DNA from 3 places in the Paenibacillus sp. FSL P4-0113 genome. Region 3 is predicted to be linked to each of the others. Evidence: riboswitches for the same ligand, from Rfam matches in the RefSeq annotation. Region 3 holds a riboswitch; each other region holds the start of a gene.

Region 1 (5,602 bases), 1.8 Mb from region 3:
CCATCACCGCTTCTTATGGCGGCAAAACAGCTACAGCTACGGTATCCGTAAATGTACCCGGGGATCTATCTCTGTCCTCCAAAACGGCAACAATTGATATTAATGAGGACTATACTGCAACTTTGACGGCTACTTATGCGGATGGGCGTAAGGAAGATGTAACACAGGATGCAGAATGGGCTTCAAGCGCGGAAGATATTGCCTCTGTGTCCAAAGGAACGATTACGGGTAAATCTGCTGGTAAAGCGGTTATTACAGCGACCTATAATGGCAAAAAACTAACAATTAACGTACAAGTGGGCCTTGTAGACCGTCTGGAAACAGACTCGCGTGTAATTGCGCTTGGTGCTCAGGAAACGAAGCAGCTGAAAGTAACAGGAGTTAAGAGTGGTGGTACAAAAACAGATGTAACCAAGGATGCCACCTGGACAACTAGCAATGTAAAAGTGGTTGAAGTTAGCGAAGGTTTGATCAAAGCGAATGGTAGTGGTAAGGCAACTGTGACTGCTTCATATGGCAAGCAAAACATTACGTTTACGGTAGAAGTGGACGTAGCGCAAAAGATTGAAGCGGATGCAATCGCGCTATCGCTCAAATCTGGAGATCAAAAAACCATCGCGATTGTGGTTAAATCGAGCGATGGTAAAGAAAAGGATGTTACAACCCAAGCTGAATGGAAAACGTCCAATTATAAGGTAGCCACTGTTAAAAAGGGTCAGGTTACCGCGGTCAGCTACGGTAAAGCTAACATTCAGGCGAAGTTCGGCGGGAAGATAATCAGCGTACCTGTAGATGTTGATACGCTTAAATATTTGCAAACAGACGAAGTCGCCTTGAATTTGAAGGCAGGACAGCTGGCTAAGGTTACGGCTACAGCCACGTATAAGGATGAGTCGGAGAAGGATGTTTCCAAACCGGCTGTCTGGTCCTCGTCCAGAATTATTGTGGCGACCGTCAAAGACGGTAACATTAAGGCACAGGGCAAGGGCAAAGCAGTAATTACTGTGAAATATGCAGGTAAAATGACGAAGATACAGGTAACCGTTCAGTAATCTGTAACCCGACTAAAAAGAAAAAGAGCAAGCATACGTCCAGCGACGATATGCTTGCTCTTTTCTTTATAAGGACGAATTCTCTTTCCCTAGGACAATGTGGGGGAGAGGTAGTCGCCTTGTTTTATAGAGGGAAAGTAATTGGTTTAAAGCTTAGAAATTACGACTTATTCTTCTTGATTGATGCGTTGCGTGTAAGTGATTCGGTCAAACGCTTGCCAGTCGGCGTCTGAGCCAAGCCGCCTTTGGCGGTCTCGCGGTGCTTCGACGGCATCGCGCTGCCGACTTCAAGCATCACGTCAATGACTTCGTCAGACGGAATAGCGCTGCGCACACCCGCCAAAGCCATGTCCGCTGCGGCAAGCGCAGTCACGGCTCCCAGCCCGTTGCGCACGATGCACGGAATCTCCACGAGTCCGGCGACGGGGTCGCAAATCAGGCCGAGCGTGTTCTTAAGAGCGAGGCCCACGGCGTGAACAGCCTGTTCAGGCGTACCACCGCGCAGCTCGACCATAGCGCCAGCGGCCATCCCGATAGCTGAGCCAATCTCAGCCTGACAGCCTCCCTCCGCGCCAGAAATGAAGGAGTTGTTGGCGATCACGTAGCCAATGGCTCCAGCGGCGAATAGGCCGTTCACCATATGCTCATCATCCCAGCCGAACCGTTCCTGCGCACTGATGAACACACCAGGGATAACCCCACATGAGCCTGCGGTAGGAGTGGCGACAATGCGACCCATAGATGCATTAACCTCCGACACGGAGAGGGCATAAGCCATGGCGAGCGCGGAGGCATCACCGGAGCAGGTCTCCCCTGACCGCAGATACTCGGCCAGGCGCTTGCCGTCGCCGCCCGTCAATCCACTGCGGGATACGGTGTCTTGTGTCTGACCGCGATGAACGGCTTCCTTCATGATTTCATAATAATCAGACATTTGGCGAAAGATTTCTTCCTCCGTTGTATTCGTTTCTTGTACCTGCTCTTGAATCATCAAGCGGCCAATCGTGGTGGATTCTTCAGCGCATAAAGCGCTGATCTCATGCAGATGGCTAAACCGCATCGGATTCAGCTCCTTTTTTCAAATTAATCATCTTAATTTCATACATATGAGGTAAAGAACGCAGTTCCGCAATCAGTTCAGCTGGAGCAGAACTGTCCGTTTCAATGGCGGTGAGTGCTTCACCATCCCGGCCTTTGCGATCTACGTGCATATAGGCAATGTTAATGTGGGCCGCGCCCAGCGCTGAAGTTATTGCGCCCAATGTACCGGGCTTATCCGAGTGGAGAAGCACCAGCGTAGGCAGCTCCCCGGTCAGATTGACCCGGAATTCGTTGAGTTGCTGGACATGGATGCTGCCGCCGCCGATGGAGGAGCCCAGCAGTGTGCGCTGATCCTCGCCCTTCCACAACTCGAAACGGACGGTGTTCGGATGAGGAGCGGGGAGTCCACTGACGGCGAATTCCACGGTCATCCCGGCTTGCTCGGCCCATTGCTCGGCATCTGGAATCCGGTGATCGTCCGTATCGTAATTAAGCAGTCCTGCGATGAGCGCCAGATCCGTACCGTGTCCTTTATACGTATCGGCAAAGGAGCCGTACAGTGTCATACGGGCACGGTCAGGCTGCGCCCCAAGCCAGTGCCGGGCAACGCGTGCGAGTCGCACCGCGCCTGCGGTGTGTGAACTGGAAGGTCCGGTCATGGCCGGGCCGATAATAGAAAATACATCTTTGAAACGCATGGTGTGGCCCCCTGTATGTTCTAATACCATACTATATGGTATTTCCGCGTCTTTGCGCGGTTATGACGGTTCCTAATGCTGACGCACAATGTGAGCACAAAAAAGGACAGGATAAGGAAGTTTCCCTTATCTCTGTCCTCGTTACCTGAGAGTTTCGTGCGGTGTTCTTACCGCCTTACCCCTTGGGTGGCTTGCGCTCTCTCCAGAGTTGCGTCAGATGACGATACATGGACCTGAGAGATTATCCGCCAGCCGGGTGCTGGCGTCTTGCTCCTTCGGTGCCGCCAGAGTGTAAGCCCCCTGGACAGACTCTCCCGTCATCTTCATTCGCGTATACCGTTCTACATGTCTTTCTTAGCGTAATGTATGACGTGCTCGGTGTCAATCACAGGGTTTAATTTTTACATAAACAGGTGCATTTCCAATAAAAAAGATTAAAGTTTACATAATTATGGATGAAATCAGGAAGGAATTAGAAGATTGGCGGCTAATCTGATAGAGGACAAGTACATTTATGGAAATCATAGGAGGGATATTGACGTATGGTAAAAGGCTTGCGGTTCACAGGTTCACGCTTAAAAGGGATGCTGCATCTAGCAGCGATCGTTTCACTGCTGATCGGGATCTTCGTTCCGTTCGGTCAGGTCAAGGCAGAGGGAGCATTGACAGTAGCCGAAGCACTTCAGGGCCAAAGCAGTGGAGGTACGGTGACGGTAGAAGGTTATATCGTCGGACATGCTACCGGATCGAAAACGGCTAACTTTTCTTCTCCGTTTGCGAATGATTTTAACGTACTGATTGCCGACCAGGCCAATGAACGTAGCACGTCTAATCTATTGGATGTACAGCTGACATCCGCGTACAGAGGGCAATTTGGGCTAACAGGCCATCCTGAGCTGATTGGCAGCAAAATCCGTGTGACGGGTACACTCGGCGCCTACAATAATTTTGGTGGAGTGAAAAGCCCAAGCGCTGTTGAACTGGTGAACGGAAGCGAGCCAGGGGAACCTGGTGAACCTGAACCTGGCAACCCGGGTCAACCCGGTACTACATTGCCGGATGGAAAAGGCAAAAAGGTGCTGTTCGATAATACGCACGCACAGACCGCTGGTGCAGCAGATTGGGTCATTGAAGGCGCCTTCTCCGACTTTGCCAATGGACTGCGTAATGTAGGCTTTACGGTAGACCCATTAAATCGTCCCATTCCTTTTACTTATGGAGAGCAGGCCATAACCTATGACAAGCTGCGCCAATATGATGTGTTCATTATTGGTGAAGCGAATGTTGCCTTTAAGGCATCCGAGCAGGCTGCCCTGCTGCAATACGTGAATAACGGAGGGAGCGTCTTCTTCATCTCCGATCATTATAATGCAGATCGTAACAAAAACCGTTGGGATTCCTCCGAGGTTATGAATGGCTACCGTCGTGGAGCCTATACTAATCCGGCCAAAGGCATGACTGCAGAAGAGGCTGCATCACCGGCAATGCAAGGATTAACAAGCTCCGATTGGCTGGCGGCCAACTTTGGCGTTCGTTTCCGTTACAATGCGCTCGGTGATGTGAATGCTACCGACATTGTAGCCGCAGATCAATCTTTCGGTATTACCAAGGGTGTGCGCTCGATTGCCATGCATGCAGGATCTACGCTGGCTATTATTGATCCTACCAAGGCTAAAGGCATTGCTTATATCCCTTCAGGCACGAAAAAATGGGGGAATGCGGTAGATCAGGGGGTTTATAACGGCGGGGGCCGTGCGGAAGGACCTTATGCCGCTATCTCCAAGGTAGGCCAAGGCAAGGCGGCATTCATCGGTGATTCTTCCCCTGTAGAAGATGCTACACCGAAATATGTGCGTGAGGAAAACGGACAGTCGAAGAAGACATATGATGGCTTCAAAGAAGTGGATGATTCAACCTTCCTGGTGCAAACGGTTCAATGGCTTGCATGGAAGCAGGACTACACGAAATTGTCCGATGTGGCAGGTTTGACTCTGGATCAACCGACGAAGCTTCTGCCATTCGAAGAGCCTGCGGCGTCCACGGAACCACAGCCTGAGCCTTGGTCTGCTCCGGCAGCAGGCTACAAATGGTACGATCCTAGAACATTCAAGTCTGGCTCCTATGGAGCGGCTTCGTAAATTATATTGTCAGGAGCTCAATGTGAGCTTGGGTTAGTTAGTCGTTTGATCCCTGCTGAGGGATCAGGCGACTTTTTTTGTGATGAAAATTAACCTGCGGTTGGTTATTTCATTACATTTTGTGCCAGAAAGGCCGCACTATTGCTGGATCATTGATTTTTTAAATGATGTTGATAGCATAATCTTAATTGATATATCCATATACTGGTGATAGGATGTATTCAAATTATTCCGACAAAAACGGTATGTAATGTTCATGAGAGGTTTTAAACATCAAACATGGTGAGAATAAGCGGGACAAGACCATGGAGAATGGAGGAAGCGCGCATTGAATACCGAACCTGTGTTGGAAATTAAAGGATTATCCGTATCTTTTCGCATCCAGGATCAATATCACCCCGCAGTCGACCATCTGGATCTGACGGTCAACCCCAATGAAGTGCTGGCTGTAGTCGGAGAATCCGGCTGTGGCAAAAGCGCGTTAGCGCTTTCGATCCCGCAACTGCATGACATGGAACGCACGCGTGTAGAGGGGGAGGTCTTTTTTAAAGGAACGGACTTGAACCGTCTTTCCTCAGGGCAAATGAATAAAATCCGCGGAGCGGGAATTGGCATGATCTTTCAGGACCCGTTGACAGCACTCAACCCGTTGATGAGCATTGGCAAGCAGATT
Region 2 (5,602 bases), 210 kb from region 3:
AAAAAGACAAAAAAATAGCCGCTACGTCAAATCATAGCGACTATTTTATACAAAAATCGAGCAAACTAACGATGCTCTTATTCAATTAAAAATCAATATAAAATTCCGAATAACACGCTATTATTTCATGCTGCATTGCTCTATTTATTACTCCGAAATCAACTGCTCATACTGATCCGCCGACAGTAGTTTGCCCAATGATTCCTCCACATCTTTATCCATCTCTACTTCTACCATCCAACCTTTGTCATATGGAGATTCATTCACTAGCTCAGGTGTACCTTCCAGCGCTTCATTCACTTTTAATATGGTTCCCGTCACCGGAGCAAAAAGGTCGGATACCGTCTTCACCGATTCAATCGTACCGATCTCCGCTCCCTGCTCAATCGTTACTCCCGCCTCAGGTAATTCTACAAAAACAATATCACCCAGTTGGTGCTGTGCAAAGTCTGTAATACCAATCCGCACCGTTCCATTCTCTGTCCGCTGAACCCACTCATGTTCGTCTGTATACCAAAGTTGCTGCTTCACTTCACCCATTCTGTTCCCCTCACTTCCATATGAATAAAATCGCATTTGCTCACCTGTATTAGACAGGTTAAGATTATGACAATAAGAACACTCATGTCAATAATACTAACAAAAATACTTCATATCACCTCCTATAGCGCTCTATATAAAAATATAATAATTTATAACAAACGCTTACATATCCTTATTTATATATTAAATGTTTTTTCTATTGTTTTTGATGACATTTTTATTGACATTTTGAATGAATTTGCGTATTAATGGGTTATAGCAAATACTTTGGGAAACACCCGACAACTGCAAACGCGGATGAACGCAGAGGGAGAGACTGCCAAAAAGATTCGCATAGCTGTTGCCGCTTGTGAGACAGTTGTGCACGCGAATCGGATCAAGTTGTTATCTGCAAAGCCAGGTAATATACTGCTGATCCCGAAGGTAGCGCCGAAGGAGTAAGCCTGCATTGCAGGTGAATCTCTCAGGCAAAAGGACCTCTGCCGGACGCATCTCTGGAGAGCATTCGCTATTGGAGCGGATCACCCAAGAGGAAACCCGGTACATACCGGGGTAACTTTCTGGTATCAAGGACAGAGCTGAAAAAAGAGTATAGACTGCTGTCTATACGTTTTTTTCGGCCTGTCTTTTTTGTTTAGCCGATTACACCGGATAGGAGTGGAAACATGACTAATTTGCGAAAAACACCGCTATATTCATCCTACGGGACGCAGTCTGGGGTTCGTTGTATTGACTTTGGAGGCTGGGAGCTCCCCGTTCAGTTTAGCGGCATTCAAAAGGAGCATGAGGCCGTCCGGCAACGTGCGGGTTTATTCGATGTATCGCATATGGGTGAGTTTTTGGTTGAAGGCAAAGAGGCCGAAGCTTTTCTACAAAGGGTGACCACGAATGATGTCAGCCAGTTGGAACCAGGTCAGGCACAATATTCACTCCTGTGTTACCCCGATGGAGGTGTAGTAGACGACCTGCTTGTTTACTGCAAAGGACCGGAACGCTACATGCTCGTTGTGAACGCCTCCAACATTGATAAGGATTGGGATTGGTTACTTCGTCATGTGCCTGCATCCGTTCACATGGAGAATGTGTCTGATGCAATAGCATTGCTGGCATTGCAGGGACCGGAAGCAGCACGTATTGCCGCAGCCGTGGCAGATACGGATATTACGAATCTGGCATCTTTCCACTTTCATGAGAACGTGCCATTGTTCGGAGCAAAAGCACTCGTCTCACGAACCGGATATACGGGCGAAGACGGTTTTGAATTTTACGTACCTGCCGCGGAAGCACCCGCCGTATGGGAGGGTTTGCTTCGTTCCGGTGAGTCGTATGGGCTGATTCCCGCTGGACTTGGTGCTCGGGATACACTACGCTTTGAGGCTCGGTTGCCGCTATACGGACAGGAGTTATCTGCCACAATTTCACCACTCGAAGCCGGTCTGGGTTTCTTCGTCAAGCTGAATAAAGGAGATTTTATCGGTAGAGAAGCACTTCAGCGTCAAAAAGAACAAGGGGTTCCTCGTAAATTGATCGGGCTAGAAATGATGGACCGCGGTATCCCACGCGCCCATTATCCGGTATTCGCAGAAGGACAACACATCGGTGAGGTCACAACGGGGACTCAGTCGCCCTCCTTGAAGCGTAATCTGGGCCTCGCCTTGGTGGACAGTCGTTTTAGCGCCCTCTCCACACCACTGGAGGTTGAGATTCGTGGCAAACGCCTGCGTGCCGAGGTGGTGGCAGCCCCCTTTTATAAGCGCCCACGCTGATCTTAAACTCTCCTTATTTCTATAAAGCAAACATGTCAGATATGTATTTCTGGGTTTTCATCTCACACTTTTTTATTAGCTCATTTACGGATTTAAAATTTTGCTTTTCGAAAGGAGCCAGAACCTATGAAGCAGCATCGTTATCTCCCTATGACTGAACAGGATCAAACCGAAATGCTGCGTGTGGTCGGTGTATCATCCATTGATGATTTATTCAGTGACATTCCAGAGGCCATTCGATATCAAGGGGAACTCCCTCTTTCTTCTCGACTCGATGAGAAAGCCTTAACCCGTCACTTGACCGAGCTGGCCGGACACAATGCCAATACAGACACACATGCCAGCTTTCTTGGCGCAGGAATTTATGATCATCATATTCCGTCCGTCATCCAGCACATCACTTCACGCTCAGAATTCTACACTGCCTACACCCCCTATCAGCCGGAAGTAAGCCAAGGCGAGCTACAAGCCATTTTCGAGTTTCAATCGTATATTTGCGAATTGACGGGCATGGCTGTAGCTAATGCCAGCATGTACGACGGAGCGACTGCACTGGCGGAAGCGGGCTCACTGTCCGCCGCAGCTACCCGCCGTAAACAGCTTATCGTATCGAGGTCCGTCCATCCAGAGGCACGTCAGGTATTGGCAACCTATGCACGCGGATTGAATTTGGACATCGTGGAGATCGGCTGTTCGGACGGTGTAACGGATGCTGATGCGTTAGCGGCGGCCGTATCGGAACAGACCGCGGCTGTTTTGGTCCAAAGCCCCAACTTTTTCGGAGCCGTGGAAAATCTACAGCCGATGGCTGACCTCATCCATGCACACAAAGGTCTTTTGGTCGTCAGTGCCAACCCACTGGCACTTGGCTTGCTGGAGACACCCGGCAAACAGGGCGCGGATATTGTGGTAGGAGACGCGCAGCCACTTGGCATCTCCTCTTCTCTCGGCGGTCCGACCTGTGGATACTTTGCCGTTTCTCAGGCACATATGCGCCGTATCCCCGGCCGTATTGTGGGTCAGACCACTGATCGCAATGGTAAACGCGGCTTCGTGCTGACCTTGCAAGCGCGCGAACAGCATATCCGCCGCGAAAAGGCCACCTCTAACATTTGTTCCAATCAAGCGTTGCTAGCTTTATCTGCATCTGTATACTTGTCTGTTATGGGTAGACAGGGGATCAAGGAAGTAGCCGAGCTAAATTTGCATAAAAGCCGATATGCTTTAGAGCAATTGCTGAGCTTGAAGGGCGTAACTGCCTCGTTTAACGCACCGACCTTTAACGAGTTTGCCCTGAGACTGCCTGAGGGTACAGATATGAGCAGACTCCAGGCCGAGCTGCTAGCTGCTGGATTTATCGCTGGCTACGATTTGGGCCGGGACTATGAGGAACTTGCTGGTCACATGTTGATTGCCGTGACGGAGCAAAGAACCAAAGAAGAGATTGACCAATTTGTGCACACCTTGGGGGGATTGCTATGACACATACCGGACAGGATCAGAAACAAGAGCTGTTAAAGGAACACGATCAAGCGCTCATTTTTGAATTGAGCCGTCCGGGTCGCATCGCCTATTCCCTTCCCGAGTGCGACGTTCCCCGTCGCCCGGTGGCAGAGCTTTTGCCAGACTATGCGCTGCGCAGCGAACCTGCAGCATTACCCGAGGTATCCGAAGTAGACGTTATTCGGCATTATACCGCCTTGTCCCGGCGCAATTTTGGCGTGGACAATGGATTTTATCCGCTCGGCTCCTGTACGATGAAATACAATCCGAAGGTGAATGAGGATGTCGCCCGATATACAGGCTTCGCCAAAATCCATCCATATCAGCCCGAGGAGAGCATCCAGGGTGCCATGGAGTTGCTGCATACGCTCCAAAATGATTTGGCTGCGTTAACTGGCATGGATGCCGTCACGCTTCAGCCCGCCGCGGGCGCCCATGGCGAATGGACCGGGCTGATGATGATTCGCTCATACCACGAAGCACGTAGTGAGCGACGTACCAAGGTGCTCGTGCCGGATTCGTCGCACGGAACGAACCCCGCCAGTGCAACCGTCGCAGGCTTCGAAACAGTCACCCTTCCTTCCACCCCTGAGGGGCTAGTGGATCTGGATGCGCTGCGTCAAGCCGTAGGCAACGACACTGCTGCGCTCATGCTGACCAACCCGAACACGCTTGGGCTGTTCGAGAAGCAAATCACTGACATTGCTGCCATCGTGCATGACGCGGGTGGTCTGCTCTACTATGACGGGGCGAACTCCAACGCCATCATGGGGATTACCCGTCCCGGAGATATGGGCTTCGATGTAGTGCATCTCAATTTGCACAAAACGATGAGTACCCCGCACGGTGGCGGTGGCCCCGGCGCTGGACCTGTCGGCGTAAAGCAACGGCTCATCCCTTATTTGCCCAAGCCGCTTGTCGCACGGGATCCACAGGGGGTGTACCACTGGGACCGGGAACAGGGAGATTCTATTGGACGGGTTAAAGCCTTTTACGGGAACTTCGGTATTCTCGTCCGTGCCTATACTTATATCCGTAGCTACGGTCCTGATGGCTTAAAGCGTGTATCGGAATGCGCTGTACTCAATGCCAATTATATGATGCATCGGCTCGCTCCACATTTTGATCTGCCCTACCCTGGACATTGCAAACACGAATTCGTGATGTCGGGGCGAGGCTTGAAAAAATTTGGAGTGCGCACGCTTGATGTAGCCAAACGGCTGCTTGATTTCGGCTACCATCCACCTACAATTTACTTTCCGCTGAATGTAGAGGAGTGCATCATGATCGAGCCCACGGAAACGGAAAGTAAGGAAACACTTGATGCTTTTGTCGACACTATGATTCATATTGCGCGGGAAGCAGAAGAGAACCCTGAGCTGGTGCTCAATGCACCATATACTACTCCAGTCACACGATTGGACGAAACTACCGCAGCCCGCAAACCTGTACTGAATTGCTCATGCAGTTAAAACAAATTCTACTTAAAGCATGCAAAAAAGCCGGTATCTAATTAGATACCGGCTGCTGTATGTACACAGCAATTTTTTGTTGGAAAAAGATATAACCTTTGAAATGTAATACCCTTCCTTAGCCTTCGATGCTTTGAACCAATTCAACAACCTGTTCTGCTGTTTGCATGTCCAGAGCTTTTGTAGCCAGTTTTTCCATGTCCGCACGGGACAACTTGGAAATTTGACTACGTGCTGGCAGAATGGAAGTGGCGCTCATACTGAACTCATCAAGTCCGAGACCCAGCAGCAACGGAATTGCTGTTGTATCTCCTGCCA
Region 3 (5,602 bases):
GTTGTAATCCCCAACGTATGCGACAGCTCCGTGTTATCAAACCCAACAATCGCCAGATCTCCCGGTACGTTCAGCCGTTGTCTGCGTGCTTCGCAGAGAATGCCCACAGCTACATAATCGTTAGCACATAAAATAGCCTCTGGGAATTCCCCCCGATGCTGTAACAAATCCCGTACGACCTGTTCGCCATCACGGATATTATAAATTGAAGAGTGATTCCAGTGTTGCAACACTGACAGATTGTGCTCACTCATGATCTGTTCATAGGCTCGTTGTCTGCTATGGGTATTGATGCTGCTCGGACGACCAAAAGCATTGGCTATACGGGTATAGCCTTTTTGTATCAAATGCTTTAATGCTAGCATGTAACCTTCATATTGATCCATTGCGACGGAGCGAATATCGGTATGCTCCATTCGTTGCCAGGCCACGATCGGGCCATATTTACAATAGGTACTCAAAAAATCAGTGTCATTCACGCAGGAAATGATGACCAGCGCGTCGACTCTTTTTCTTTTTAAATCTTCAAAAGCTTGAAGCTCTTTCTTTTTGTCTTCTCCCGAAGTATAAATAATGGTCTGGAATTCATATTGTCCGGCGATTTCTACAAAGCTGTCCAGAAAAGCAAGAACAATTTCATTAATCGTTGAAGTGATGATACCAATCTGAAGCGTCTGACCCTTGGATAGGGAAATGGCATTCCGATTAGGAACATAATCTAATTCCTGCATGATTTTCAAAATCTTAGCTCTTGTTTCATGACTGACATGGGGGGACTGATTTAATACTCTGGATACCGTAGCCTTGGAAAAGCCCGCCAGTTTTGCAATTTGATCAAGATTCGACATGGAGCTTCTCCTCACATAAGAAAAAAATACTTGACATGAAACGCGTTACAACAATTAGGATGCTTATGAGGGCATTACATCTATTTTAAAGCATCTGTCAATGCATTTCAAAGGAGAACGGTTACCGTTAGGTATGGATTCACATTTGCAGCATTTGATGGGATTACTTAGGCCAAAGTAAAAATCTTATATACGGAAAGAGGTCTTTATACCATGACGAAGACGCTAAAAGGATTTCCGAAAAACTTCTTGTGGGGCGGGGCAACTGCAGCCAACCAATTGGAAGGTGCTTTTGACGTAGATGGAAAAGGCTTGTCCAGCGCAGACATGATTGCTTATGTACCCAAAGCGGAACGTAAGAACGATCACGCTATAGAGATTTCGTCCGAGCGACTCGAAGACATTTTGGCAGGCAAAGTCAATGCCCGTTTCCCAAAACGTGAAGGTGTGGACTTTTACCACCACTACAAAGAAGATATTGCATTGTTCGCTGAAATGGGCTTTAAAGTATTTCGTATGTCCATCCACTGGTCGCGGATTTTCCCGAATGGCTATGATCACGAACCGAATGAAGCAGGATTGCAATTCTACGACAATGTATTTGATGAGCTGCGCAAATATAATATTGAGCCCTTGGTAACATTGTCACATTATGAAACACCGCTAGGTCTGACTCAGAAGTATAATGGCTGGCTGGGTCGTGAAGTCATACAGCATTACGTCAATTATGCCGAAACGGTGTTTACACGCTATAAGGATAAAGTAAAATACTGGCTGACCTTTAATGAAATCAATGTAATGACCATGAGTCCGTTCACCGGTGGCGGTGTGGTTATTGACCGTGTAGAAAACAAACAACAAGCGATATATCAAGCATTGCATCATCAATTTGTAGCTAGTGCACTGGCAACCAAACGGGGACATGAGATCATCCCGGGTGCTCAGATCGGCTGTATGTTGGCACGTATAGAAAGCTATCCACATACGTGTAACCCAGCGGATATACTGAAAGCCCAGCATGAAAATCAGATGAACCTATTCTTTACGGATGTGCATGCCCGTGGGGAATATTCCAACTATATGAATCGTTATTTTGTAGAAAATAATATTGTGATCCAGACAGAACCCGGCGATGCCGAAATTTTGAAAAATAATACGGTTGATTTTATCTCATTTAGCTACTACATGACCTTGACCGTATCGGCAGGTCCAGAAGGCGAGAAAGCAGCAGGAAACCTGATTGGCGGCGTGAAAAATCCGTATCTGCAGTCCTCCGACTGGGGATGGCAGATCGATCCGATCGGCCTGCGTGTTACACTGAATACGTTTTATGATCGCTATCAAAAGCCGCTGTTCATCGTGGAAAATGGCTTGGGTGCATATGATAAGGTGGAAGAGGACGGCTCTGTGCATGACACGTATCGCATTGATTACTTGCGTCAGCATATTGTCCAAATGAAGGAAGCGATTGCTGACGGTGTTGATCTGATTGGTTACACCAGCTGGGGCCCTATCGACCTCGTGAGCATGTCTACTTCCGAAATGTCCAAGCGCTACGGATTTATTTACGTTGATCTGGATGATGACGGTAACGGAACGCTCAAACGCTCCAAAAAAGACTCTTTTAACTGGTATAAAAATGTGATAGCAACCAATGGTGAAGAATTGTAATTTCATATCGTCTCGGGCGGGTATAGCAGAGGACATCCTAAGGATGCAATCTGCTGTACCCGCTTTTTTGATAGACATAATAATATTTCAGAGGGCTTCACAAACTTTTCACTTGTAATAAGCTGAAAGTTTTCTGTATAATGAATAAAAATTTCATATGTCTGGTTGATGTTTGCGGGAGATGGAACGAAAGTTCCGACCGAAGGGGCAAAACTCTCAGGTGCTTAGGCTGTTTACAGCCACAAGCGGGGACCGTAAACGGACAGAACTCTGGAGAGACCCTTAATTGGGCGCCGAAGGTGCACCGCAGAGAACATCTGCTTAAACTCTCAGGCAAAAGGACAGAGACGCGAATAACCTGTGACAGGGAATACCCTAGGCTTTTTTATGAGCTATTAGAGGCAGAAACCTGCACAAGATGGTTGTATTTTTTCGTGCCTTTAACCTCTCCAGGAGTCGAATCAGCTGATTTGACTCTTTTTTGTTTTCTAATATGCTGGAGGAGCGGGTTGAAATGAATTTGGTACATGTGTTAGAAGCGATTAGCAGTTGGATATGGGGGGCGCCTCTCATCATTCTTGTCATGGGAACGGGGTTGTGGCTGACCATACGTCTGAAAATGTTGCAGGTATTCCGCCTGCCCCTGGCGATCAAGCTGATCGGTAAGGCCCCGAATGAAGGCAGCGGGGATGTAAGTAGTTTTGCGGCTTTGAGTACGGCGCTAGCGGCTACAGTTGGCACAGGAAGTATTGTCGGCGTAGCGACAGCCATTAAGCTGGGCGGGCCGGGTGCCTTGTTCTGGATGGTCGTTGCAGCCTTTTTTGGGATGGCGACGAAATATGCGGAAGGTGTACTTGCAGTAAAATACCGGGTGAAGGATCGGAATGGACAATTTTCCGGCGGCCCGATGTATTATATTGAGAAAGGTCTAGGACGTCGTTTTAAACCGCTGGCGATGCTGTTTGCTTTTTCGGGCATGCTGGTAGCGTTGTTCGGGATTGGAACGTTTCCACAGGTCAAAGCGATTGTATCTTCGACGGAAAACAGTTTTGGTGTTCCGCCCATTGTAACGGCACTGATTATTGCTATCCTCACAGGACTGGTTACTATTGGAGGACTCAAAAGTATTGCCAAGGTATCGACGAAGGTCGTTCCTTTTAAAACAGGCTTGTACGTACTGATCTGTCTCATCGTACTGATTCGGTTTGCTGACCAGCTTCCTGCCGCAATTGCGCTGGTGCTCCATTCGGCATTTTCAACTACATCGGCAACGGGCGGATTTGCCGGAGCTACGATTATGCTGGCGATGCGAAGTGGGGTAGCCAGAGGTATTTTTGCCAATGAGGCCGGATTGGGAAGCGCACCGATTGCAGCCGCAGCTGCCAAAACCAAATGGCCTGCGGAACAAGGGCTGATTTCCATGACAGGCGTGTTTATTGATACGATGGTTATTTGTGTGATGACCGGGTTGACGCTACTGGTTAGCGGTGTGTGGAGCGGGCCTACCGATGCGGGCCTGATGACTCAGCAAGCATTTTCCAGCGCATTCCCGCTGGGGGCAGAACTGCTCACAATTATTCTGATTATGTTCGCGTTCACCACCATGCTCGGCTGGAACTATTACGGGGAACGCTGTGTTGAATATTTGCTTGGGGTCAAGTGGATTAAGCCATACCGTTATCTGTTCATTCTACTCGTTGGCGGGGGCGCGTTCATTAAACTGGATGCGATTTGGCTGCTGGCAGATATCTTTAACGCAATGATGGCTTTCCCGAACCTGATTGCACTGCTTGGTTTGTCAGGCATTGTCGTTGCAGAAACCCGAATCTATATGGATTCTCTGAATTCTAGTAAGAAAAAGGGCATTCTTGCAGGTGCCAGTGTAGGGGCAGCTATTCAAGTAGAAGAAAAGGGACACACGGTTAATTCATAAATTCCAAAAGGGAGTGCCTTCAGCCATCACAGGCTTGAGGACACTCCCTTTTGAATGTTATAACGATGCACGCAAAATAGCTAAAATATCTTCTTGATTCAGCTTTTTATAATTACCGAAGCCTCCATATTCCATTTCACGGGCTGCAATGGTTGCGATTTTTTCCAATTGCTCATCATTAATATTGTAATCGGCCAGGGTGGAAGGGGCACCGAGACTTGTCCAGAATGCACTAAGACGGTCAATACCCTCCAAAGCGATTTCTCTATCTGTTTTATCTACGGTGTCTAAGTCAAACATGCTGAGCATCAGCCGTTTCATGCGTGCAGCATCCTGATCGACCGTATGTCTCATCCAGTTGGGGAATAGGATCGCCAGACCGCCAGCATGAGGAATATCATATACAGCAGATAATGCATGTTCAATCGTATGCGAAGCCCAGTCCCCGAAGTAGCCCATTTGCAGTGTTCCGTTAAGAGCAATCGTTCCGGCATATAAAATCGTTTCGCGATGCTCGTAGTTGTGCAAATCCTCCAACAGCTTAGGTGCAGTTTCGATTACGGTTTGCAGCACGGAAAAGCACATACGATCTTGCAACGGTGTATTTTTAACATTGTGAAAATACTGTTCAAACACATGGCTCATCATATCCACCATGCCATATACCGTCTGATCACGTGGCACAGAGAAGGTGTTTTTTGGGTCCAGAATTGAGAATTTCGGATGCGTCACCGCGCTGCCCCATACGTATTTTTCGTTTGTTTCCCAGTTGGTGATAACAGAATCTGGATTCATTTCTGAACCGGTAGCGGCGAGTGTGAGGATGGTACCGAATGGCAGAGCCTGGGTAGGCATGTGCTTTTTATTGATAATATCCCACACATCGCCGTCATATTCAGCCCCTGCTGCGATGGCTTTGGTGCAATCAATAACGCTCCCGCCGCCTACTGCAAGTAAGAAGTCGATTTTTTTGTTTCGGCAAATGTCGATGCCCTTCTTAACGGTGGACAACCGCGGATTCGGTTCTACGCCCGACAATTCATGAATGTTGAGATGTAGCGGCTGTAACGCGTTTAATACCTGGTCATATAGACCATTTCGTTTGACACTTCCGCCTCCATATATCAGCAAAATATTTTTGCCGTAATTC

What was found. A riboswitch is a leader RNA that binds a small molecule or an ion and turns the genes downstream of it on or off. The one in region 3 is predicted to bind glycine.
Region 1: linked by a shared signal. The riboswitch ahead of sdaAB (L-serine ammonia-lyase, iron-sulfur-dependent subunit beta) and the one ahead of MKX46_RS09300 (alanine/glycine:cation symporter family protein) in region 3 are both predicted to bind glycine.
Region 2: linked by a shared signal. The riboswitch ahead of gcvT (glycine cleavage system aminomethyltransferase GcvT) and the one ahead of MKX46_RS09300 (alanine/glycine:cation symporter family protein) in region 3 are both predicted to bind glycine.

What each region holds. Positions count from the first base shown of each region.
Region 1 covers NZ_JBBPAZ010000001.1:4,053,576-4,059,177, forward strand. Annotated here, with positions in the region: gene MKX46_RS17525 (Ig-like domain-containing protein) at 1-1,052, shown strand, start outside; gene sdaAA (L-serine ammonia-lyase, iron-sulfur-dependent, subunit alpha) at 1,213-2,112, opposite strand; gene sdaAB (L-serine ammonia-lyase, iron-sulfur-dependent subunit beta) at 2,102-2,791, opposite strand; glycine riboswitch at 3,003-3,118, opposite strand; gene MKX46_RS17540 (DUF6359 domain-containing protein) at 3,334-4,929, shown strand; gene MKX46_RS17545 (ABC transporter ATP-binding protein) at 5,258-5,602, shown strand, end outside.
Region 2 covers NZ_JBBPAZ010000001.1:2,023,396-2,028,997, forward strand. Annotated here, with positions in the region: gene gcvH (glycine cleavage system protein GcvH) at 148-540, opposite strand; glycine riboswitch at 933-1,032, shown strand; gene gcvT (glycine cleavage system aminomethyltransferase GcvT) at 1,209-2,309, shown strand; gene gcvPA (aminomethyl-transferring glycine dehydrogenase subunit GcvPA) at 2,436-3,791, shown strand; gene gcvPB (aminomethyl-transferring glycine dehydrogenase subunit GcvPB) at 3,788-5,284, shown strand; gene ptsP (phosphoenolpyruvate--protein phosphotransferase) at 5,403-5,602, opposite strand, start outside.
Region 3 covers NZ_JBBPAZ010000001.1:2,235,973-2,241,574, reverse strand. Annotated here, with positions in the region: gene MKX46_RS09310 (LacI family DNA-binding transcriptional regulator) at 1-848, opposite strand, end outside; gene MKX46_RS09305 (glycoside hydrolase family 1 protein) at 1,062-2,519, shown strand; glycine riboswitch at 2,685-2,761, shown strand; glycine riboswitch at 2,780-2,874, shown strand; gene MKX46_RS09300 (alanine/glycine:cation symporter family protein) at 3,034-4,452, shown strand; gene MKX46_RS09295 (iron-containing alcohol dehydrogenase) at 4,510-5,602, opposite strand, start outside.